3 regions of the Rhodopseudomonas parapalustris genome follow, and region 2 is predicted to be linked to each of the others. Evidence: riboswitches for the same ligand, from Rfam matches in the RefSeq annotation. Region 2 holds a riboswitch; each other region holds the start of a gene.

Region 1 (7,758 bases), on a different contig from region 2:
CGGCGGACTACTCGCATCCCGGCGACAACATTCCGCCGATCCTGGCGGTGGCGCAGCATTGCGGTCTCGATGGCGCTGCGCTGGTTCGCGGTCTCGCCACCGGTTACGAGATTCAAGTCGATCTCGTCACCGGCATCTGCCTGCACGAGCACAAGATCGATCACATCGCGCATCTCGGCCCATCGGCGGCGGCCGGCATCGGAACGGCGCTGCGGTTGCCCACGGAGGTGATCTATCAGGCGGTTCAGCAGGCCTTGCACGTCACCACCACGACGCGGCAATCACGCAAGGGTGAGATCTCGAGCTGGAAGGCCTACGCGCCGGCCTTCGCCGGCAAGATGGCGGTGGAAGCGGTGGATCGGGTAATGCGCGGCGAGGGCGCGCCGTCGCCGGCCTGGGAGGGTGAGGATGGCTTCATCGCCTGGCTGCTCGGCGGTCCCAAGGCAGAATATCAGGTGCCGCTGCCGGAGCGCGGCGAGGCCAAGCGGGCGATTCTGCAGACATACACCAAGGAGCACTCCGCCGAGTATCAGAGCCAGGCGCTGATCGACCTCGCGCGACGGATGGGGCCTGCGCTGCGGGAGCGGACGCCGGACCTGTCGAAGATCAACAGCATCGTGCTGCATACCAGCCATCACACCCATTATGTGATCGGTACCGGGGCCAACGATCCGCAGAAGATGGACCCGAGCGCGAGCCGCGAAACGCTCGATCACTCGATCATGTACATCTTCGCCGTCGCGCTCGAAGACGGCGGGTGGCATCACGAGCAGTCCTACGCGCCCGAGCGTGCGGCGCGGCCTACCACGGTTGCGCTGTGGCACAAGGTGTCGACGATCGAAGATCCGGAATGGACGCGGCGCTATCACAGCCGCGATCCCAAGGAGAAGGCGTTCGGTGCCCGCGTCGTCGTCACCTTCGACGACGGATCGATCGTCGAGGATCAGATCGCCGTCGCAGACGCGCATCCGTTCGGCCGTCGGCCGTTCCGCCGCGAGCAATATGTCGGCAAGTTCCGCACCCTGGCGGACGGCGTCGTCGAGCAGTCGGAGCAGGACCGTTTCCTCGAACTCGTCGACCGGCTGCCCGAGCTGAGCTCGGCCGAACTCGGCGGACTGAGCTTCGCTGTCGCGCCGTTCCGGCTCGGGGTGGCGTCGCCGGCCGGCATTTTCGATTGGAAGTCCGGATCGTAGCCGGGGCTGAATAATTCTGATCACCAGGGAGGAAGCAATGACAGACCACGCGATTGCGCGTCACAGCGCTCCGCCGAAGAAGTCCGTCGCGTTGTCCGGCGTCATCGCCGGCAACACCGCGCTGTGCACGGTCGGGCGAACCGGAAACGATCTGCACTATCGGGGGTACGACATTCTCGACATGGCGGAGACCTGCGAGTTCGAAGAGATCGCGCATCTCCTGGTGCACGGGGCGCTGCCGACGGTGGCGGAACTGGCCGCCTACAAGGCCAGACTGCGAAGCTTGCGCGGGCTGCCGGCGGCGGTGCGCAGTGCCCTCGAAGCACTTCCGGCGGCGGCGCATCCGATGGACGTGATGCGCTCAGGTGTATCTTCGCTCGGCTGCGTGCTGCCGGAAGCGGGCGACCTCAATCATCCCGGGGCGCGTGACATTGCCGACCGGCTGTTGGCCTCGTTCGGCTCGATGCTGTTGTATTGGTATCACTTCGCCCACACCGGCCGCCGCATCGAGGTCGAGACCGACGACGACAGCATCGGCGGTCACTTTCTGCATCTGCTGCATCGGACCAAACCGCGAGAGTCGCACGTCCGCGCGATGCATACGTCGCTGAACCTGTATGCCGAGCACGAGTTCAACGCCTCGACCTTCACGGCGCGCTGCATCGCCGGGACCGGTGCCGATTTCTACTCGGCGATCGCCGGCGCGATCGGCGCGCTGCGTGGTCCCAAGCACGGCGGCGCCAACGAAGCGGCGTTCGAAATCCAGAAACGATACGCAACGCCCGACGAAGCGGAGGCCGACATCCGCCGTCGGGTCGCTGCGAAGGAGGTGGTGATCGGGTTCGGCCACCCGGTCTACACCATCGCCGACCCGCGCAACCGCGTGATCAAGGAGGTCGCCCGGCGGCTTTCGGTCGAGGCCGGATCGGTGAAGATGTTCGAGATCGCCGACCGGATCGAGGCGGTGATGCACGAATCTAAGAAGATGTTCGCCAATCTCGACTGGTTCAGCGCCGTCTCTTATCACGCGATGGGGGTGCCGACTTCGCTGTTCACGCCGTTGTTCGTGATCTCACGGACGGCGGGATGGAGCGCCCACATCATCGAGCAGCGGCAGGACAACAAGATCATCCGCCCGACCGCGAACTACGTCGGACCGGAGAATCGTCTGTTCGTGCCGATCGAACAACGCGGCCACGCGCCGTCTTCTCGTCTTGCCTGAAAGTGAAACCATGCCGTATCTCGTTGCTGCCGATCTCCCCACCGACCCTGCAGGCGTGCGGTTCCGCTCGCTGATCGAGCGCGGCGGCATCGTCCGCATGCCGGGCGCGCACAATGGCATGGCCGCACTGCAGGCGCGCGCTGCCGGCTTCGAGGCGTTGTATCTGTCGGGCGCCGCGATGACCGCGTCGATGGGGATTCCCGACCTCGGAATGATCACGGTCGACGAGGTCGCGTTCTTCATCCGGCAGATCGCGCGGGCAGGCGGCCTTCCCACCCTGGTCGATGGCGACACCGGGTACGGCGAGGCCCTCAACGTCATGCACATGGTCCGCACCTTCGAGGATGCGGGCGCGGGCGCGGTTCATATCGAGGATCAGCTTCTGCCGAAGAAGTGCGGTCATCTCAACGACAAGAAGCTCGCCGATGCGAACGACATGGCCGCCAAGGTCGCCGCCGCGGCGAAAGCGCGGCGCCATCTCTATCTGATCGCACGAACCGATGCGGCGGCCAGCGAAGGCATCGACGGCGCAGTGGCGCGCGCCAGGCTGTACATCGAGGCCGGAGCCGACGCGATCTTTCCCGAGGCGCTGACCACGGCCGAGATGTTCCGCGAATTCGCTGCTCGGATGCCGGGCGTGCCGCTGCTCGCCAACATGACCGAATTCGGCCGGACTCCGTTCTTCACCGCCGACGAGTTTCAGCAGATGGGCTACCGGATGGTGATCTGGCCGGTGTCGTCGCTGCGCGTCGCCAACAAGGCGCAACAGAAGCTCTATGCGACGTTGCGGCGGGACGGCAGCACGCAAGCGATGCTCGGCGACATGCAGACACGCGCCGAGCTGTACGACACGCTCGGGCTCGACCGGTTCGAGGCGCTGGATGCGTCGATCGTTCGATCGATCGCGCCGGCGTCGGCCGGATCATAGGCGAGAGACGGAATCGGCGGGCAGCAAGCCGATGTCGCGTCCCGAGCGGCGGAAGCTGATAGCTCCGGTTCGGTAGGACAGAGTCTTTCTGCCTGTTGCTGTGCGTCTTGCGCGGGGGAAACTAATTAGTTGAGATGATCGAAGCGTGGATCGCTTGACAGCCTTGGATCACCCTCGCCATAGTGATCGCCGTCGAGGTTCTTCGGATCGTATCGTCCGGAGCTAAGAGGGAAGCCGGTGCAAGGCCGGCGCTGCCCCCGCAACTGTCAGCGGCGAGCCGACGTTCAGCAAAGCCACTGGGAGCGATCCCGGGAAGGTCGAACGAAGGCGATGACCCGCGAGCCAGGAGACCTGCCTCGTCGAACGAAACGTCCACGGGCGGGGTGCCCCGGTGGTGCGCTTGTGGCCCCGCCGTGCTTGCGGTTCGGGGAATCATGCCGCGTCGCTAGGCCTTGCCCCCAACTTTTGGGGTTGAGCCATGTCTTCTCTCACAACTACTACGTCTCTTGCCGTCGCCACACTCGGCACACCGCGGATCGGGCCGCGGCGCGAGCTGAAATCCGCACTCGAAAGTTTCTGGGCCGGCAAGTCGACGGAAGCCGACCTGCTGCGAGTTGCGGCCGCGTTGCGCGCGGCGAACTGGGCGCGGCAAAAAGCGCGCGGCGTCAGCGTGATTCCGTCGAACGACTTCTCGCTCTACGATCAGGTCCTCGACACCAGCGTGATGGTCGGCGCGATTCCCGAGATCTATGGGTGGAAAGGGGGCCCGGTTTCGCTCGCCACCTATTTCGCCATGGCCCGCGGCACGCAGGCCGACGTCGCTGGGCACGGCTGTGCCAACGGTCATTACCACGACGAGACGACACCGCATGGCGTTCCGGCTCAGGAGATGACCAAGTGGTTCGATACCAACTACCACTATATGGTCCCTGAATTTGCCGCCGGGCAGCGCTTCCAGCTCGCGTCGCTCAAGCCGCTCGACGAATATCGCGAGTCGAAGGCGCTGGGCTACGACACCCGTCCGGTGCTGCTCGGGCCGGTCACCTATCTGAAGCTCGGAAAGAGCGCGGATGAGGGGCTCGATGTGCTGTCGCTGCTGCCGCAACTGGTGCCGGTCTATATCGAGATTCTCGGCCGGCTCGCGGCCGAGGGGGCGAAGTGGGTCCAACTCGACGAACCGGCGCTGGTGCTCGATCTCGACGACCGCGACCGCCAGGCGTTTCGCGACGTCTACGGCCAGATCGCGCGGGAGCTGCCGCATCTCGATATCATGCTGGCGACCTATTTCGGCGGGCTCGGCGACAATCTCGAGACCGCGCTGGCGCTACCGATCGCGGGTCTGCATCTCGACCTGGTGCGGGCGCCGAAGCAGATCAACGCTGTGATCGCGAAGGGGCCGAAGGATCTAGTGCTGTCGCTTGGCGTGGTCGACGGACGCAATATCTGGCGCGCCGACCTGCCTGACTTGCTCGACCGCCTCGAGCCGATCGTGCAGCAGCGTGGGCTCGACCGCGTGCAATTGGCGCCGTCGTGTTCGCTGCTGCACGTGCCGGTCGATCTCGAACTCGAAACCGGCCTCGATCCCGACCTGAAGAACTGGTTGTCGTTCTCGCTGCAGAAGATGGGCGAGTTGTCGACGTTGGGCAGGGCCTTGAGCGGCGACCGGGCCGCGGTGCACGACCAGTTGTCCGCCTCGGCCAAGGCGGCCGCGACGCGGCGCAAGTCGCCCAAAGTGCACGACACGGCGGTGATCGGCCGCGCCGCGGCGGTCACCGCCACGATGACCCAGCGCAACAGCGGATTTGCGGCGCGTGCGACATTGCAGCATCAGCGGCTACAGCTGCCGGCGTTTCCGACCACCACGATCGGGTCGTTTCCGCAGACCGCCCAGATCCGCCAGGTCCGCGCCGCTCATGCCAAGGGCGCGATCTCGGATGCGGACTACAACACGTTCCTGCGCGGCGAGACCGCCCGGGCGATTCAGTGGCAGGAGAAGGTCGGCCTCGACGTTCTGGTCCATGGCGAGTTCGAACGCAACGACATGGTGCAGTATTTCGGCGAGCAGCTCTCCGGCTTCGCCTTCACCAAGGAAGGCTGGGTGCAGAGCTACGGGTCGCGCTGCGTGCGGCCGCCGATCCTGTTCGGCGACGTGTCGCGGCCGCGGCCGATGACGGTCGGCTGGTGGAAATATGCGCAATCGCTCACCGCCAAGCCGATGAAGGGCATGCTGACCGGACCGGTGACGATCCTGAACTGGTCGTTCGTGCGTGACGACGTTCCGCGCAGCACCGCGTGCCGCCAGATCGCGCTCGCGATCCGCGACGAAGTCGGCGATCTCGAACAGGCGGGCGCCTCGATGATCCAGATCGACGAGGCGGCGTTGCGCGAGGGGCTGCCGCTGCGCCGCTCCGAATGGAAGAGCTATCTCGACTGGGCGGTCGAGTGCTTCCGGCTGTGTTCGTCCGGCGTCAACGACGAGACGCAGATCCACACCCACATGTGCTATTCGGAGTTCAACGACATCATCGATGCGATCGCCGCGATGGACGCCGATGTGATCTCGATCGAGACGTCGCGCTCGAAGATGGAGCTGCTCGACGCGTTCAAGACCTACAAGTACCCGAACGAGATTGGTCCCGGCGTCTACGACATTCATTCGCCCCGGGTGCCGTCAGTCGAGGAAATGACCACGCTGCTCCAACTAGCGCGTCAGCGGCTGTCGGATGGGCAATTGTGGGTCAATCCGGACTGTGGATTGAAGACGCGCGGCTGGGACGAAGTCCAGGGGGCGCTCGTCAACATGGTCGAAGCAGCGCGGCGGATTCGCGAGGTCAGTGCGGGATGAAGCGGCACCGCTCTGAATGACGTTTCTGACGCGCTGCGATCGGGGAGGCCTCCGGCTCAATGTCGGAGGCCTCCAGGAGCTTGTCGTGTCTATGAATGATCGTGTTGTGCAGATTTTTGCAGCTGCGGATGAGCCATGCGAACGCGCGCGATGGAGTTACGTTAGCCGAGATCGCAGAGGACGATCATTGAGTCGCGGCCAGCTGAAGATCGCGGTGCCGCGGCTGGAGTGGGTCGCCAATTTCGACGACCTCGATCCGCTGGTCGCCGAGCCCGATGTCGATCTGCGCTGGATCCAGCCCGGCACGCCGATCCCGGCGGACATCGACGTCGAGATCCTGCCGGGTTCCAAGGCGACGCGGACCGAACTCGACCTGATCCGGTGCGAAGGCTGGGATATCGATATCCACGCTCACGTCCGTCGCGGCGGACGCGTGGTCGGGCTGTGTGCCGGCTTCCATATGCTTGGCCGCATCGTCCGCGATCCGCTGGGCCTCGAAGGTCCGCCTGGTGAGACGGCCGGGCTCGGCCTGCTGGAGTTCGAAACCGAGATCTCCGGCGACAAGCGCCTCGTCGAGATCGACGCCCGCGACCGCCTCAGCGGCTGCCGGGTCACCGACTATGAGATGCACATGGGCCGGACCACCGGTGCCGGCCTGGCGCGGCCGTGGCTTACGCTCGACGATGGCACCGGGCTTCGGCCTGAAGGCGCGATGTCGGCCTGGCAGCCCATCGCGTCGATGGTCACAGAGCGCCTTCAAGCTGTCCGGCCTCGGCGAGTTGGTCGAGCAGTCCGGGAATGGCGGTGATCTTGTTCGCCTTTTCCGGGACTGGCCTGCGCCAACACCAGCCGGGCGGTGGTGGCGTAGGCCGAGAGCGTGTGCAGGCTTTTGAGCCCCTTGCGGCGGTCGTGGGTCCTACGTGCGGTCGTGCCGTCGATGGCAATGAGGTCGTGCCGCCCGGGCCACAGCGCCTCCACCCAGTCCTGGAAGCTGCGCGCGAACAGGATCGGATCGACCCGGTTGACCAGCAACGCAGCCAGCGCTCGTACGGAATAGCGTGATGGAAGTCCGCCGCCTTCTGCAGCAAGTCGATATGGTGGTTTCCCCAGGCGGCGATGTCGTCGAAATCGTCGCACGAGGCGATGGTGGCGCAGGTCACCAGCAGCAGCACCTCCGACAGCGGATACATCACCCGCCATGGTTCGCGCTCGTCGTCGAGCTTGGAAAAGCTGCGAGAGTATGCACAGCGCGCGCCCGCGGCAGTTCCTCGTCGAGCATCGTATCGGACATGGCTTCCATCGAGGCGATCCCGGTCGAATCAGGGAAGGAATCACGCCATGCCGTCAAATCAAAACATCGCCTCCAAGCCCGTTAACCTGACTTACGGGTCGTGGGAGGAGAATCTGCTGATCTTGACAAATCGTTCAAATATGATGAGTTGCAAGCGTCATTGCGTCGAATATGGACAATTGATATGGGTTCACCCAAGGCGAAGCCAGCATTGGAACGGCTGGGCCAGGATATCCGTAACGCGCGTCTGCGGCGTGGCATTGCCGTGGCGGACCTCGC
Region 2 (7,758 bases):
CCTGATACACCACGTTTCGTGCCGCCTGCAGCAAAGGGCGAGCCGCCAGCGTCTGCGCCTTTTCGGCGATCGTCGCCAGAAACCGCAGCCCTTCGTAGTTCGACTGCCCGACCGAGCCGATCGGCGGCGCGGTCGGGCCGAACATCCGCCGATAGGAGTCGCGGAACGCATCGTTGGCGGCGCAATCGTAGCAGCCGAAATAGCCCGAGGCGCAGAACAGATTCTCGGTGTTATCGGCGCCGATCCCGAGCAGCACCGTCTCGTCCATCGCACCGGCGAGACGCAGGATGTGCCGAGAAAGTCCCGCTTCGGCGAAGGCGCGATTAAAGGTGACGCTGTCGTTTCCGATCAGCGAGATCAGCACCGCATCGGGGCGGGCGGCGCGGATACGGTCGAGATGACGCTCGTGGTCGTCCTCGCCGAGCGGCACGAATTCCTCGCCGACAACCTGGCCACCGGCGTCCTTGATGTATTTCTTCACCGCCCGGTGCGACAGCCAAGGCCAGACGTAGTCGCTGCCGATCAGATACCAGCGCTGCGCCTTCTTTTCCCGCGCCAGCCAGTCAATCGCCGGCCGGCTCTGCCAGCGCGGCGTCTCTCCGATCGCCATCACGCCGGGCGCGCGTTCACCGCCCTCATAGACCGGGGTGTAGATGTACGGCACCCGGCCGCGGATCGCGTTGCGCAGCGCGACCCGCACCGCGCTGATGTGCGACCCCATCACGATATCGATGTCCTCACACGCGACCGACTGCGAGACGCGCTCGACCACGTCCTCGATCGCGCCACCGGCATCGCAGAACACCAGTTCGATCTCGCGGCCGAGAATGCCGCCGCGCTTGTTGATCTCGGCGGCGGCGAGCAGCGCCGCATTGGTCGACGCCGGCCCCCACAATCCTGGGGAGCCCTGGAAGGTGACGAAATTGGCGACGCGAAGCTTGTTGCGTGCACGCCGTGCGGCGGCGCCGTCGCCGTCCCCCGGTCCTTCGACCCACCGCGCATCGCCGAGCGTGCCGCGGTCGAGCAAGCCGAGCAGCGGCATTCCAGAGACACCAGTATGTCCGAGATCGACAGCCGAAAGCACGCCCTCTCCTGCTTGGTGCGGGTGGCCCCGCCGAAATCCCCTCCCCGGGTACGTCGATTGATGCTATTCGAAAATATTGAATCTTCAAGGATTGCTGTGCATATAGATGCAGCAAACTGCGCATCCGATTCACTCAAAGCGAACGATAAAGTCTCATCTTGGCCAAATCGCCCGACCGCAATCCACCGATCACGGAGCACCTCGCCTATCTGCTGGCGCAGGCCAACCGGGAGATCAACCGCCAGCTCGAAGCGCGGCTGCGCGGCGAAGGGGTGCCGGTGGAGCAGTGGCGGATTCTGAAGGTCCTGTCGGACGGCAAGGGACACTCGATGGGCGAGCTCGCCGAGGCGGTGCTGCTCAATCACCCGACCCTCACCAAGATGATCGACCGGATGGTGTCGGACGCGCTGGTTTATCGGGTCCAAGATCCGGAGGATCGCCGCAAGGTGCTGATGTACAGCTCCGATCGTGGCAAGGCACTGACCCAGCGGCTCAACGCGCTGGCGCTGAGCCAGGAAGCGCACATCGCGGAAAATTACGGCGACAAGGCCACCGCCGAGTTGAAGCGGCTGCTTGAAAGCCTGATCGACAGCGCGACCTGAGCGCATCTTCCCGTATGGCGCGCAGTGCGCGTGCGAACACCACCCCGGTCTGCAGCAACACGCCGCAAGATGCGGCGGGCGCACGGTCTATTCTGCACAATCGAACTGGCCTAGATCAGCGGGTGATGTGCCGCGGCAAGCGGCCGCCCATTCGAGTGAGGAAACATGCAGTACCGTTCGCCCTGGATGACCGAAGAGCTGGATACGTTCCGCGACCAGTTTCGTAAATTCCTCGCCAAGGACTTGGCGCCGCACAGCGACAAATGGCGCAAGCAGAAGATGGTCGACCGCTCGGCCTGGCTGAAGCTCGGCGAAATGGGCGCGCTGCTGCCGAGCGTTCCGGAGCAATACGGCGGCCTCGGCGCGAGCTTCGCCTACGACGCCGCGGTCTACGAGGATATGGAGCAGATCGTCCCGGACGCGCTGTCCGGCGTCACCGTATCCAGCGGCATCGTCGCGCACTACATTCTGAACTACGGTTCCGAAGCGCAAAAGCAGCGCTGGCTGCCGGGCATGGCGCGCGGCGAGCTGATCGGCGCGATCGCGATGACCGAACCCGGCACCGGTTCGGACCTGCAGAGTGTGCGTACCACCGCCAAGCTCGACGGCGACCACTACGTCATCAACGGCCAGAAGACCTTCATCACCAACGGCCAGAACTGCGACCTGATCATCGTGGTGGCCCGCACCGGCGGCGCCGGCGCCAAGGGGCTGTCGCTGATCGTGCTGGAGACCAAGGACAACCACGGCTTCAAGCGCGGCCGCAACCTCGACAAGATCGGCCTGCACGCCTCCGACACCTCCGAGCTGTTCTTCGAGAACGCCCGTACGCCGAAGGAGAACCTGCTCGGCGGCGAAGAGGGCAAGGGCTTCGTGCAACTGATGCAGCAACTGCCGCAGGAGCGGCTGATCATCGCGATCGGCGCCGTGGCGGCGATGGAGCGCGCCGTCGCACTGACCTCGGACTACACCAAGGAACGCCAAGCATTCGGCCAGCCGATCATCGAATTCCAGAACACCGCGTTCACGCTCGCTGAGCGCAAGACCGAAGCCTTCATCGCAAGGGTGTTCGTCGACTTCTGTCTGGTGCAGCTCATCGCCGGCAATCTCGACGCCGTCACCGCCTCGATGGCGAAATGGTGGACCACCCAGAAGCAGGTCGAGACCGTCGACGAATGCCTGCAGCTTCACGGCGGCTACGGCTACATGCAGGAATACCCGATCGGCCGGATGTTCATCGATTCGCGTATCCAGAAGATCTACGGCGGCACCAACGAGGTGATGAAGCTGCTGATCGCACGATCGCTGTAAGCGCCCGTAAGGGCGCCTCCGACGCGGCTCCACGAGAGCCTTGCGGAGGCGCCCGCGACGGTCACTCGCCGCTGTCCGAGACTTCGCGCTTGAGCCGACGCGGATCCTGCGGCTGGCCGTCCCAGGGCACCGGGCGCTCCAGCCATCGCTGGATGAAATTCCACGACCGCCGATAGCCGTTGTGCGGCAGGGTGCAGTCCGAGCAATCCTTGCGCGTCAGTCCGTTGCGATCGACGAACGTCTTGTAGGGCCCGGGACACTGGTACGCGCTGAGCGGGCAGTAGCAGAACAGGCAATTGAACTCGCGCTCGACGCCGCGATGACACGGCAGAAACGGGCACGCTTGATTGGTGAAGCCCTTGAAAGCTTCGTTAGTGGTCGTGTCTTTCGGCTCCATGACCGCTCCCTCTCGCCGCAGCACGGGACCGCGAACTCGCGGTCGCAGCGACGCTGTGGCTGGTTCTGATTGGGTGATGGCGCAAAGCGGCGGCAGTCGTCGAACGACGCTGCAAACCACCGCTGGCGCGCGGCTTCGCCTGCTAAGAAAATTCGGTCATCGCTGCTCCGCTCTCGACCCGCCGTCGATCGGTTAGATAGGTCCGTCTTCGGCCGGTCTCCTGGCTCGCGGATATCGCTTGGATCGCCTTCCCGACGCCGATGACGCCAGTGGCCTGATGATCCAGGCAGATCCGCTTACAGTTGCGGGGGCAGCTACGGAGTTGGTGAAAACACCTCACCGTATTCCCAGTTTCACCTCGCACGCGAGGCACCGAAGACGGCAAAACCAGAGCATGCGGCAGGTTCGCGCGCAAGCAAAAATGGCCAAGCCGCGGGACGGGCCAGAACCTAGCCGGGGATGCGATTGACGCACACGATACGCCAGCCGGCGCCAATCCGGTCGATCCGGGTTAGCGACAGCGGATCGACCACAAAGCTCAGCGCCGCGTCCGGCGAGCTATCGAGTGCAATCGCCAGCGCCGCCCGGATCGTGCCGGAATGGACCACCAGGACGACGTCCCCGCCGGGCAGGCGCGTCAGGCCGCGCTGCACGCGCTCGATCTGATCGACAAAACTCTCGCCGCCAGGTGGCGCCAGCCGCGCGGCATCCAGCCAGAACGCGTCGTAGGCGGGGCCGAGTTCGCGCGCCAGATCGTCGTGGCGACGCCCGGTCCAGGTCCCGAAATCCTGCTCGCGGAAATCCGGCTCCAGCAGCGGCTGAAAGCCGAGCGCCTCCGCGGTCTCGCGGGTGCGCCGGCTCGGGCTGGCCACGACCACGGCCTCCGCCGGCAGCGCCTCGCGCAGCCAATCCAGCCGCACCGTATGGCCGAGATCGACCGGAGCATCGGGCGCGTGAATCACGCCTTTCGGGCCGTCCACCGGCGCATGCCGGACCAGCCACAGCCGACCGAGGTCAGTCATCGAAATTCCTCGCGAAGCAGCGGACGACATGCCGCAACGATCGTCCCGATACGACAGAGCATGCCCGAGCCCCGGTCCGCAAGAAGCTGCGCCCGGTCTACGCCCGCCGCGAATTGCAACTTGTTCCGCCATGCAGCGTTAAGACGCATCCCGTATCAGATGATACGCCCCAAAGAGGAAGCCCGATGAAGGACGTCCACCGCGTCTTGATCGATAAGTTGCGGGAGCATTCCCGCCTGTCCGCCGAGGATCTGACCGCGATTCGGAACCTCAGCTACAGCTTGCGCCACCTCGATAGCACCGAAGACCTCGTCCAGCAGGGCGAATCGCCGAAAGGCGCTGCGCTGGTCGTCGACGGAATGGTCGGCCGGTATCATTTGCAGCACAACGGCCGTCGTCAATTTCTGTCGTTTCACATGGTCGGCGATCTGCCCGACTCGCAGGGGATGTTTCTCGAACGAATGGATCATTCGATCTGCGCGATCGGACCGGCGACCGCCGCCACAATCCCGCATCGGGAGATCCTGCGGATGTTCGAGACTCGTCCCGGCCTCGGCACGGCGATCTGGCGCGAGACTCTGGTCGACGCGGCGATCTTCCGCGAAGCGATCACCAACAACAGCGCGCGGACGATGCGAGCCCGGATGGCGCACTTGTTCTGCGAGCTGTTCTACCGCGCAGAGGTGTCGAAGCTCACCGACGGCAATTCGATGCAGCTACCGATCAGCCTGTCCCAGCTCGGCGATACGCTCGGGATGGCGATCGCGACGGTCAACCGGACGATCTCGACGCTGCGCGCCTCCAAGACGATGGACTTCCGTCACGGCGTTCTGACCATCCGCAACTGGCAGGGGGTGGCGAAGATCGGCGAGTTCGATCCCGGCTATCTGCATCTCAAGCGCCCGCCGCCCCGCTGAAGCTCTTTCGAGCTATGCTGCGGCGTCGTCCGGTTCGGGGTAGACGCCGCGCAGCACGACGTCGAAATGATCCTTCACCGCCGAGTTGCAGCGGCAGGCACGCAACCGCAACTTGTCCGCGTCGTCGACGATCAGTGCGCCTCGCCGAGTGGTGAGAATTCCCTCCTGACGAAACGCTTGCAGCACGCGGCTGGTGTAGCTGCGCCCGACCCCCAACATCGCCGCGAGCTGCTCGTGGGTGAGCGGCACCACGCTGTCGCCGGTCCGGTCCATCGCCGCGGCGATCCACTTCGCGGTTCGCTGTTCGATCGAATGGATCGCGTTGCATGCCGTCGATTGAAACATCTGGGCCATCAGACAATCGGCGTAACGCGCGAACAGGTTCTTGAAGCTCGGCGAACGATCCTTGGCGGACTGAATGTTGACGATCGGCAGCCGGACGAACGGACCGTCGAACTTGACCACGATCAGGCAATAGGCCGGCAGAAATCCCGAGCTGACGATGCCGCCGACCGCCCCTTCCCGCCCCACCAGGATGGTCTCGACGTTACGACCGTCGCCATCGGTGACTTCATACGAGACCAGGCTCGGGCCGCACGGAAAGTAAGCACTGCCGACATGGTCGCCCGGCCGGTAAAGCAGCTCTTCCGCGACCTTGGTCTCGCATCTCACATGTGGACGGATCAGCTCGTAATCGTGCGAGTTCAAAGCTCGCAACAAATTGTTATTGGGTCGCTCCGAAGAATGCAGCATCGACAGTTCCTGTGTCCACTAGTGAACGGAACAGTCAATGCAAGTTCGTTAAGTTGGTTCCAGCGTCCCAGCGAGCCACCCGATGATGCGTGTCTCCGGCCCAGGCCAGACGGACGGCTGCCTCCCGTTCACCGCATAGGCATCTATTTGGCTCTCGGCGCTCCACCCCCCTCGACAAACACGCCTTTTTGCCCTCTCGCAGCGGCGGATCGCGCGTGGACGCACGGTTGCGACACCGGGACTCAAAGCGGACTCCACCATGTCGAATGAAGTGGACCTCACGTCCTGCGATCGCGAGCCGATCCACATTCCTGGAAGAATTCAACCGCACGGCTGCCTGCTCGCGTGCGACGCGCAGGCCGTCCGCATCACCCGGACGTCACAGAACGCTGGGGCCGTGCTGGGCCGCGAGACGCCGCGCGCCGATGAACCGCTCGCCGGCTACTTCGACGAGTCCGACGCGCACGCCCTGCGCAACGCCCTGGCGCAAGCGACCGACCCCAAACGCCCCGCCTTGATCTTCGGCTGGCGCGACAGCGCGACCGGCCGCACCTTCGACGTGTCGCTGCACCGGCACGACGGCACGTCGATCATCGAGTTCGAACCGGCGGCGGCCGACGAAGCGGACAACCCGCTACGGTTGACCCGGCAGATCATCGCACGCACCAAAGAGTTGAAGTCGCTCGACGAGATGGCGGCACGAGTCCCACGCTATCTGCAGGCGATGCTCGGCTACCATCGCGTGATGATCTACCGGTTTGCAGCCGACGGCTCCGGAAAGGTGATCGGCGAGGCCAAGCGGAGCGACCTCGAGAGCTTTCTCGGTCAGCACTTCCCCGCGTCCGACATTCCGCAGCAGGCGCGTCAGCTCTACTTGAAGAACGCGATCCGGGTCATTTCGGATTCCTGCGACAGCAGCAGTCCGATCGTGCCGGAGCGCGACGCCTCCGGTGCTGCGCTCGATCTATCGTATGCGCACCTGCGCAGCGTGTCCCCGATTCATCTCGAATATCTACGCAACATGGGCGTCAAAGCCTCGATGTCGCTGTCAATCATCATTGACGGCGCGCTGTGGGGATTGATCGCCTGCCATCACTACGAACCACGCAGGGTGCCGATGGCACAGCGTGTCGCCGCCGAGATGTTCGCGGACTTCTTCTCGTTGCACTTCACCGCGGTCCATCATCAACGCCGATTTCAGACATCGCTTCGCACGCGGCGGACGCTCGATGGGCTGATGGGCGGCATGTCGTTCGATGCGTCCGTCGATGATTTCCTGCGCGACAACCTCGAGCGGATGTCCCAACTGATCCCCTGCGACGGCGTCGGACTCTGGATGAACGGCGTCTGGACCGCGCGCGGCTCGACTCCGCCACCGGCCGCGCTCCCGGCCATCCTGCAATTCCTCGCGGACCGCGACAGCAGCGATATCATCGCCACGCACGCGCTGTCGGATCGCATCGTCGCAGCGTCGGACTACGCCGGGGCCGCCGCCGGGATGCTGGCGATCCCGCTCTCGCAAACTGCGCGCGACTACCTGCTGTTCTTCCGTAAAGAACAGGTGCAGACGCTGAACTGGGCAGGCGATCCGAACAAGACTTACGACACCGGCCCGCGTGGCGATCGACTCACTCCGCGCAAAAGCTTCGCGATCTGGAAAGAACAGGTCGAC
Region 3 (7,758 bases), on a different contig from region 2:
CCGGCGGATGAACGTGCTTGAGCACCAGCTCGAACAGCGGCCTCATGCCTTCGCTGTGGTCGCCGTCCGGCTTGTCCGACATCCAGCCGTTCTTGCCCGAGCCGTACAGGATCGGGAAATCGAGTTGCTCGTCGGTCGCGTCGAGCGCGGCGAACAGGTCGAACACCTCGTTGACCACTTCGGTGACGCGGGCGTCGGAGCGGTCGACCTTGTTGATCGCGACGATCGGCTTGAGGCCGAGCTTGAGCGCCTTGCCGACCACGAACTTGGTCTGCGGCATCGGGCCTTCGGCGGCGTCGACCAGCACGATCACGCCGTCGACCATCGACAGGATGCGCTCGACCTCACCGCCGAAGTCGGCGTGTCCGGGCGTGTCGACGATGTTGATATGGGTGTCGCCCCAAACCACCGAAGTACACTTCGCCAGAATGGTGATGCCACGCTCGCGTTCAAGATCGTTGGAGTCCATCGCCCGTTCGACCTGGCGCTGGTTGTCGCGATAGGTGCCGGACTGCTGCAGCAGCTTGTCGACAAGAGTGGTCTTGCCGTGGTCGACGTGGGCGATAATGGCGATGTTACGAAGCTTCATGGCTCTCTGTCGGTCCTGCGGGCGTTGCCTGATCAGCGCGATCACAGGCACACCGCGCGAATCGCCGAAGGACGCACCGCAGCCAGCCTGTGTCTGAAACGCGCCGGACAATCGCAATCTGCAATCGCAAAAAACAGGCCCGGCCAAACGAGACCGGGCGCCAGCACGCGTTGCGACGCAATATACGCAGAATTCGCGAAATAACAATGACGGTTGGCGCTGCACAGATGCCCGAATCTCGGGCGCGCGGGTGCGGGGTCTTGAGGCGCTTTCGGGAAAGACTCGCAAATAGGCTTGACGAAATGATGTAATGTTATAACGTTACATGGATCGTCGCCGACACGGATGGGCTCGACGCGCAGGTGCTAGCCATTGGACTGGTTGGATTTTCTCCTCCCGGTTCATTGACAGCGTTGCCGTCAGTCCAATACCGTGAATAGCGACGGTTCCCGAAAGGGATCAATAGGGAACGCGGTGCGGGCCATCCGGCTCTATTCCGCGGCTGCCCCCGCAACTGTAAGCGGCGAGCCATTCACCACACGCCACTGGGCCTTGGTCCTGGGAAGGCGGTGAAAGGCAACGACCCGCGAGCCAGGAGACCTGCCGTCAGTCGTGGTCACACGCGAACACATTGGGCGGGGTGTCCTGGTGCGTGTCGAACCGTAGCCCGCAAGAAGGCTGCGGCAGACCTGTTTCGCGGTGACGTGCCACGTTAGCCGCGAGCCAAAAAATGACTCCCGCCGTTCTGCCTTTCGGGCGCAATCGTCGCCTGCTGTCCTCTGTCGCCCTCGTTCCCCTGCTCTGGCCGGTGGACGGCCTAGCCCAAACCGCCTCGGCGAATCCGCGCGGTCTCGATCCGATCGTGGTCGAGGGCCAGACCGTGCGTCCGGCCAAGCCGCGAGCGACCGCCCAGGCCGGATCGTCGCGCCAGCGCCGCGCCGCCTCGCGTCCTGCCGCCACGCCCGCTCCGGCGCCGACCGAAGCCGCCGCAACCCGTGCGGCCACTGCCCCCACCTTCAATCTCGGCACGCCGTCGTCGACCGGCAGCCGACTCGGCCTGACGCCGCTCCAGACACCGGCCAGCGTCGAAGTGATTCGCTCCGAGACCATCGCCGAGCGCGGCCAGCACAACGTCATCGACGCGGTGACGCAGAACGCCACCGGCTTCACCGCCAGCCCGGCGCCGGGCAATGGCGGCCTGTCCTTCGCCACCCGCGGCTTCACCGGCAACGGCACGGTGATGTCGCTGTACGACGGCACCCGGATGTATGTCGGCTCGGGCACGATGACGTTCCCGTTCGATACCTGGACGGCGCAGCGCATCGAAGTGCTGCGCGGCCCGGCTTCGGTGATGTACGGCGAAGGCGCGATCGGCGGCGCCATCAACGTGATCTCCAAGAAGCCGCTCGACGTGCAACGCAACGAGGCCGAGATCTCGCTGGATACCAACCTGCTGCGGCGTCTCGCCGTCGACTCGGGCGGCCCGATCAATTCGAACGTGACCTATCGGCTGGCGGCGATCGGCAACATGTCCGACGGCTGGGTCGATCGCGATACGATGTCGAACGTCGCCGTCTCGGGCTCGGTGCGGGTGCAGGCGGCCGACAATCTCGCCTTCACGCTGAGCGAGGACTACGCCGACCGCAGCCCGTCGCGCTATTTCGGCACTCCGCTGGTGAACGGCCGGATCGACGAATCGCTGCGGTTCAAGAACTACAATGTCGGCGACTCCAGCATCCGCTATCGCGACAACTGGACTCAGTTCAAGACCGAGTGGGACGTCGCCGAAGGCGTTTCGGTCAAGAACGTCACCTATTATCTCAGCAGCCACCGGCACTGGAAGGACGTCGAGAGCTACGCCTTCAGCCCGACCACCGGGAACATCAACCGCAGCTCCTATATCGAGATCTTTCACGACCAGGAGCAGGTCGGCAATCGCTTCGACACCACCTTCAAAGGCCATCTGTTCGGCCTCGCCAACCAGTTCGTCGCCGGCTTCGACGTCAACCGCATCGCCTTCACGCACACCAACAACTCGCCCTACGCCGGCAGCTCGTCGGTCAATCCCTACAATTTCGATCCGGGCAACTTCCAGTGGGTCAGCTCGACCCGGCCGAGCTTCCACACCAAGACGACGCAATACGGCCTGTTCGCCGAAAATCGCCTCAGCCTGACCGATCAGCTCTCGGTGATCGGCGGCGTCCGCTCGGATCATCCGACGGTCGAGCGCACAGATTTCCTGACGCCGTCGAACAGCTTCGAGAAGACCTATTCGGCGCCGAGCTGGCGGGTCGGCGTGGTGTACAATCCGATTCCGGATCTGTCGCTGTACGGTCAGTATGCGACGGCGGTCGATCCGGTCACCAACCTGATCACCATGACGGGCGTGAACCGCGACTTCGCGCTGTCGACCGGCAAGCAGGTCGAGGTCGGCATCAAGCAACAGCTCGCCGGCGGCCGTGCCGAGTGGACACTTGCGGCGTATCAGATCGTCAAGAACAACCTGCTGGCGCGCGATCCGCAGAACCCCGCCAACACCAACCCGCTGCAGATCGGCCAGCAATCCTCGCGCGGCATCGAAGCCTCGGCCGGCCTCAAGGTCACCGACACGCTGCGGCTCGATGCCAACGTCGCCTGGCTGCGGGCCAAATACGACGACTTCACCCAGGTGGTCGGCGGCCGTGCGGTGGACTACGCGGGCAACGTCCCGGCCAATGTGCCGCAAGTGGTCAGCAACATCTGGGCGACCTGGGCGTTTGCGCCGAGCTGGTCGGCCAATGCCGGCATCCAGCTCGTCGGCGACACATGGGCCGACAACGCCAACACCTTGGTGCGGCCGGCCTATAGCGTGGTCAATGCCGGTCTGATGTGGAAGCCGGACAGCCGGCAGACCTTCGCGCTGCGGGTCTACAATCTGTTCGACACCGTCTATGCGACCTCCGGCGGCACGTCGCAGTGGATCCTCGGCATGCCGCGCACCGCAGAACTCTCCTACAACGTGAAGTTCTAAAGCGATGTCCAGCGTCGTCAGGCGCGCGAAGCGGTGGCTGTATCTCGGCCACCGCTGGCTCGGCATTGCCGGGTGCCTGCTGTTCGCGATGTGGTTCATCTCCGGCGTGGTGATGATGTACGTCGCGTTTCCGCATTACGACAAACAAGAACGCTGGGCGGCCTTGCCAGATCTCGCCTGGCAAGGTGTCGTGCTGTCGCCCAACCAAGCGATGCAGGCGGCCGGCATGAAGCACTACCCGCGCGAGCTGCGGCTGGTGATGCTGAACGACGAGCCGGTGTACCGGCTGCTCGACTGGAGCAGCCGGCGCCGCACCATCTCGGCGGTCGATGGCCGTGCAATCGACGAGATCGGCGCGGACCAGGCGCTCGCGGTGGCGCGACATCATCCGGAAGCAGCCGCGCCGCGGCTGATCGAAACGGTCGATCGCGACCAGTGGAGCGTAACCGCGCGCTACGATTCGTTCAGGCCGCTGTACCTGATCGGGCTCGGCGATGCCGCCGGCACCGAACTCTATGTCGCCTCCCGCGGCGGCGAGATCGTGCTCGACACCACGCGCCAGGAGCGGATCTGGAATTGGTTCGGCGCGATCCCGCACTGGATCTATTTCACGGTGCTGCGCCAGGACGGCCCGCTATGGCGGCAGGTCGTGCTGTGGGTGTCGGGCGTGCTGATGCTGGTGGCAGTCAGCGGCATCTGGATCGGCCTGCTCCGCGCCGGGCTGCGACGGCGCTATGCGTCGGGCCGGATCACGCCGTATCGCGGCTGGATGGCGTGGCACCACATTGTCGGCCTGATCGGCGGCGTGGTAGTACTGACCTGGATGTTCTCCGGCTGGCTGTCGATGAATCCGGGCGAGGCCTTCGCCCGCCGCGGTGAGAGCCGCGACATGGCGCAGCGCTATGCCGGCCACGACGCTCCGACGATCGCCGGCCGGCTGCCGCCGACCGCGATGCCCGGCGTCGCCGAGGCTCGCTTCGTCTGGATCGGCGGCACGCCGTTGATGCTGCTGGCGCATCGCGATGGGCGACAGACACTCGCCGATCCCGAAGACGGCACGGCCAAGCGGCTGCCACAAGAGACGATCGTGACGGCGGCTGCGCAGTCGCTTCCAGGCGCCAACATGGTGCTGCAGGAGCGGCTCGATCACTACGACGCCTATTGGTATCAGCACCATCGGCAGCGCCCGTTGCCGGTGCTGAGAGTCGGATTCGACGATGCGGCGCGAACCTGGCTTCACTTCGATCCGGCCACCGGCGACCTCGTCGGACGCAGCGACACCAGCGCCCGCAGCTATCGCTGGCTGTTCAATGCGCTGCACAGCTTCGACTTTCCGGTGCTGCTGGCGTACCGGCCGGCATGGGACCTGGTGGTCATCGGGCTGTCGCTCGCCGGCCTTGTGATTTCGATCAGCGGCGTGGTGATCGGCTGGCGGCGGCTGGTGCGCTGAACCTGAAGCTCACACCGCCTGCGGCCGGGCGCCCCGCACCGGCGGCAGCGGTGACACCTCCACCAGCAGCAGCTTGCGGTCAGCGACGGCGTTGTGGAACTGCTCCAGCGCGATGCTGAAGGCAGTCAGCGCCGCGCTGTCGATCGCACCGTTCTCATAGGCCGTCAGCGTATCCCGCAGAATCCCGTCGGCCTCGGTCTGCATGGTGTCCAGCTCCTCGGCCGAATTGCTGCGACGTGCCGTCGCCAGCATGTCGAGCAGCCGCTGCCGCTGCGACACCGTGTTGTTGCGTTCATCCTTGCGCAGGAAGCTGGCGAACCAGGCGCCGGCCGAGCCCATCAGCGAGAGCCCCATCAGCGAGAACCAGATCAAGTCGCTGTAACGATCGAGGAAGCTCTTTTCTTCGCCGTCCACATAGGCGGCTGCGCCCGGCTGCACCGGAATCACCGCGTCCTTGTCGGTGTCCGGCGTTTCGATCTTGGCGGCCAGCGGCACTTCGCCCATCACGATCTGACGTGCGGTGAACAATTGCTCGGTCAGGGTCGCGATCGTGGTGTCGGACGCCCCTTCGCGCGCAACGATGTAGTGCGAGAAGCTGACGGTCTTGATCTCGCTGTCCGGGCGGGCCGGCGCGCCACCGAACACACCGGCCGGAATCGTCGCCGCCTCGTAAGACGGGTGATTGGCCGCGAGCGCTTCGGAGGATTCGATCGACAGGAACACCGGCTCGCGGCCGGTATGGGCGGTCGCCGCCACGGCATCGCCGATGATCTTGCTGTTGAGCGGGCCAGCGGCGAGCAGCGCGTCGACCTTCCCGTTGCGAACCGCATCCGCGACATCGGCCACCGGCAGGGCAACGGTCTGCACCTTGGCCGGATCGACGCCGTATTGTTGCAGGATCACATTGAGCAGCCCGGCATTGGCTTCGGTGCGGCCGACCACGCCGACGCGCTTGCCGGCAAGATCGGTGATGCCGGCAATGCCGGGGCTCTTGGCAGCCTTGCGCTTACCCTTCGGCTCGGCGCTGGCCGGTGCCCACAGCACCGCGACATTCTTGTGCAGCACCGCGACGGACTGAGCGACCTTCGGTACCGTTAGGTCGCCGCGGATCACCGCAAGATCGACGGTGCCGGATTTCAGTGCGAGTGCGCTGGCGGCCGGGCCGTCGGTCACCATCAGGCGCAGCCGGACGGTGTTGCGCTCGCGCGCGAACACCTGGGCGAGCGCCTGGATCAGCTTGTAGTCGTCACCCGCTTGCGGCCCAACCGCGATCTTCAGCGTCACCGGGCGCATCGCAAAATAGTAACCGGCACTGCCGATGCCGACCAGCGCAAGAACGGTTGCCAGCACGATCAGCAGCATTCTTCGCCATGGGGAGCGCGGAGACATGGTCTCCATCGCATTGGAACCGCCGGCCCACCCTGACCATCGCTGCGTGCTGCTCATCCGCGATCCGAATCCATCCCGACCAGCAGTTCCCTGGGGCGGACATGGTTCCGCCATTTGAACTGCCTCGCTAGCGGAGCCGTTTGGCTGCATTATGGTCGCAGCGGCCGGCAAGCGACAGCGGGAGAGAGCGGCATGAAGCGATTATCGGCGACGGAACGTGAAGCGGCGTTGCGGGAACTTACCGGCTGGCGCGAGCTCGAGGGTCGCGAGGCAATCGGCCGCAGCTATCAGTTCAAGGATTTCAGCGAGGCGTTCGGCTTCATGACCCGCGTGGCACTCGCCGCCGAAAAGGCCGATCACCATCCGGAATGGCGCAACGTTTACCGCACCGTCGAGGTGGTGCTGACCACCCACGACGCAGGGGGACTCACGCAGCGCGACATCGAGCTTGCCAAAGCGATGGACGCGTTCGCGGGGCGTCGCGACGGCAAATGACGCCTGGGCTTGCGAGACCCGCCTGAGATCACCAAATCGGGAGTGACCAGCAAACCAATCCGCCACGCGCGGGAGTGCTTCGATGACGACTGATCACAGCGTGGGGTTCGAACCTGCCGACCGGCTCGCGCAAGACCCTGAGCAGGTGCGTCGGCGGTTCTGGCGCAAGATCAGGAGCGTCGCGGTTCGGCTCCCGTTCGTCGAGGATATTCTGGCCGCCTATTACTGCGCGTTCGATCGGCAGACGCCGCGGCATGTTCAGATCGCGCTGCTCGGCGCGATCGCGTACTTCATTCTGCCGTTCGACTTCATGCCCGATATCCTGCCGGTGCTCGGCTTCACCGACGACGCCGCGATCCTCGCCACCGCGCTGCGGATGGTCGCCAGCAACATCACGCCGGCGCACCGCGAAGCCGCACGCGCCGCTATGCAGCGCGAGTTGCAGGACGAGTAACGACGCTTCGCCCTGCGCCTCACGCCGGCTCCATCATTCGTGCCAGCACCTGTGTGGCCAGCGCCGCGCGTTGCGCCATTGCGTCGGAGCCGATCGGCGGCGCGGCGAGCAGAGCCTGCAGCGGCGTCATACCGACCAGGACTGAAAAGAACACGCTGATCAGCATCGCGGTCTGGTCGCCGCTGATGATGCCGCGGCTCTCGGCCTGCTCAAAGAAGCGCGTGATCGCCTGAGTCACCGGAGCCCGGCCGGTGGCCTCCAGCTCGCGCGCGATCGATCCTCCGCCCCGACCCGCCTCGGCAATCGCGAGCCGGTACATCGCGGTGCGCTCGGGGTGCAGCAGCTCGCCAAGGAAGACCCGTCCGAACTGC

Evidence for each region. A riboswitch is a leader RNA that binds a small molecule or an ion and turns the genes downstream of it on or off. The one in region 2 is predicted to bind cobalamin.
Region 1: linked by a shared signal. The riboswitch ahead of metE (5-methyltetrahydropteroyltriglutamate--homocysteine S-methyltransferase) and the one ahead of M9H71_RS22985 (cysteine-rich small domain-containing protein) in region 2 are both predicted to bind cobalamin.
Region 3: linked by a shared signal. The riboswitch ahead of M9H71_RS22195 (TonB-dependent receptor) and the one ahead of M9H71_RS22985 (cysteine-rich small domain-containing protein) in region 2 are both predicted to bind cobalamin.

Annotation. Positions count from the first base shown of each region.
Region 1 covers NZ_JAMKBZ010000011.1:140,754-148,511, forward strand. Annotated here, with positions in the region: gene M9H71_RS12230 (MmgE/PrpD family protein) at 1-1,193, shown strand, start outside; gene prpC (bifunctional 2-methylcitrate synthase/citrate synthase) at 1,231-2,415, shown strand; gene prpB (methylisocitrate lyase) at 2,426-3,343, shown strand; cobalamin riboswitch at 3,522-3,716, shown strand; gene metE (5-methyltetrahydropteroyltriglutamate--homocysteine S-methyltransferase) at 3,822-6,188, shown strand; gene M9H71_RS12250 (hypothetical protein) at 6,376-6,996, shown strand; gene M9H71_RS12255 (hypothetical protein) at 6,932-7,360, opposite strand; gene M9H71_RS12260 (hypothetical protein) at 7,250-7,564, shown strand; gene M9H71_RS12265 (helix-turn-helix domain-containing protein) at 7,664-7,758, shown strand, end outside.
Region 2 covers NZ_JAMKBZ010000039.1:4,093-11,850, forward strand. Annotated here, with positions in the region: gene M9H71_RS22970 (substrate-binding domain-containing protein) at 1-1,084, opposite strand, end outside; gene M9H71_RS22975 (MarR family winged helix-turn-helix transcriptional regulator) at 1,243-1,686, shown strand; gene M9H71_RS22980 (acyl-CoA dehydrogenase family protein) at 1,852-2,997, shown strand; gene M9H71_RS22985 (cysteine-rich small domain-containing protein) at 3,059-3,394, opposite strand; cobalamin riboswitch at 3,588-3,786, opposite strand; gene M9H71_RS22990 (histidine phosphatase family protein) at 3,844-4,416, opposite strand; gene M9H71_RS22995 (Crp/Fnr family transcriptional regulator) at 4,602-5,333, shown strand; gene M9H71_RS23000 (Crp/Fnr family transcriptional regulator) at 5,346-6,086, opposite strand; gene M9H71_RS23005 (HWE histidine kinase domain-containing protein) at 6,346-7,758, shown strand, end outside.
Region 3 covers NZ_JAMKBZ010000035.1:22,737-30,494, reverse strand. Annotated here, with positions in the region: gene typA (translational GTPase TypA) at 1-589, opposite strand, end outside; cobalamin riboswitch at 1,016-1,211, shown strand; gene M9H71_RS22195 (TonB-dependent receptor) at 1,320-3,599, shown strand; gene M9H71_RS22190 (PepSY domain-containing protein) at 3,604-5,049, shown strand; gene M9H71_RS22185 (TAXI family TRAP transporter solute-binding subunit) at 5,059-6,495, opposite strand; gene M9H71_RS22180 (4a-hydroxytetrahydrobiopterin dehydratase) at 6,631-6,933, shown strand; gene M9H71_RS22175 (YkvA family protein) at 7,016-7,387, shown strand; gene M9H71_RS22170 (TetR/AcrR family transcriptional regulator) at 7,407-7,758, opposite strand, start outside.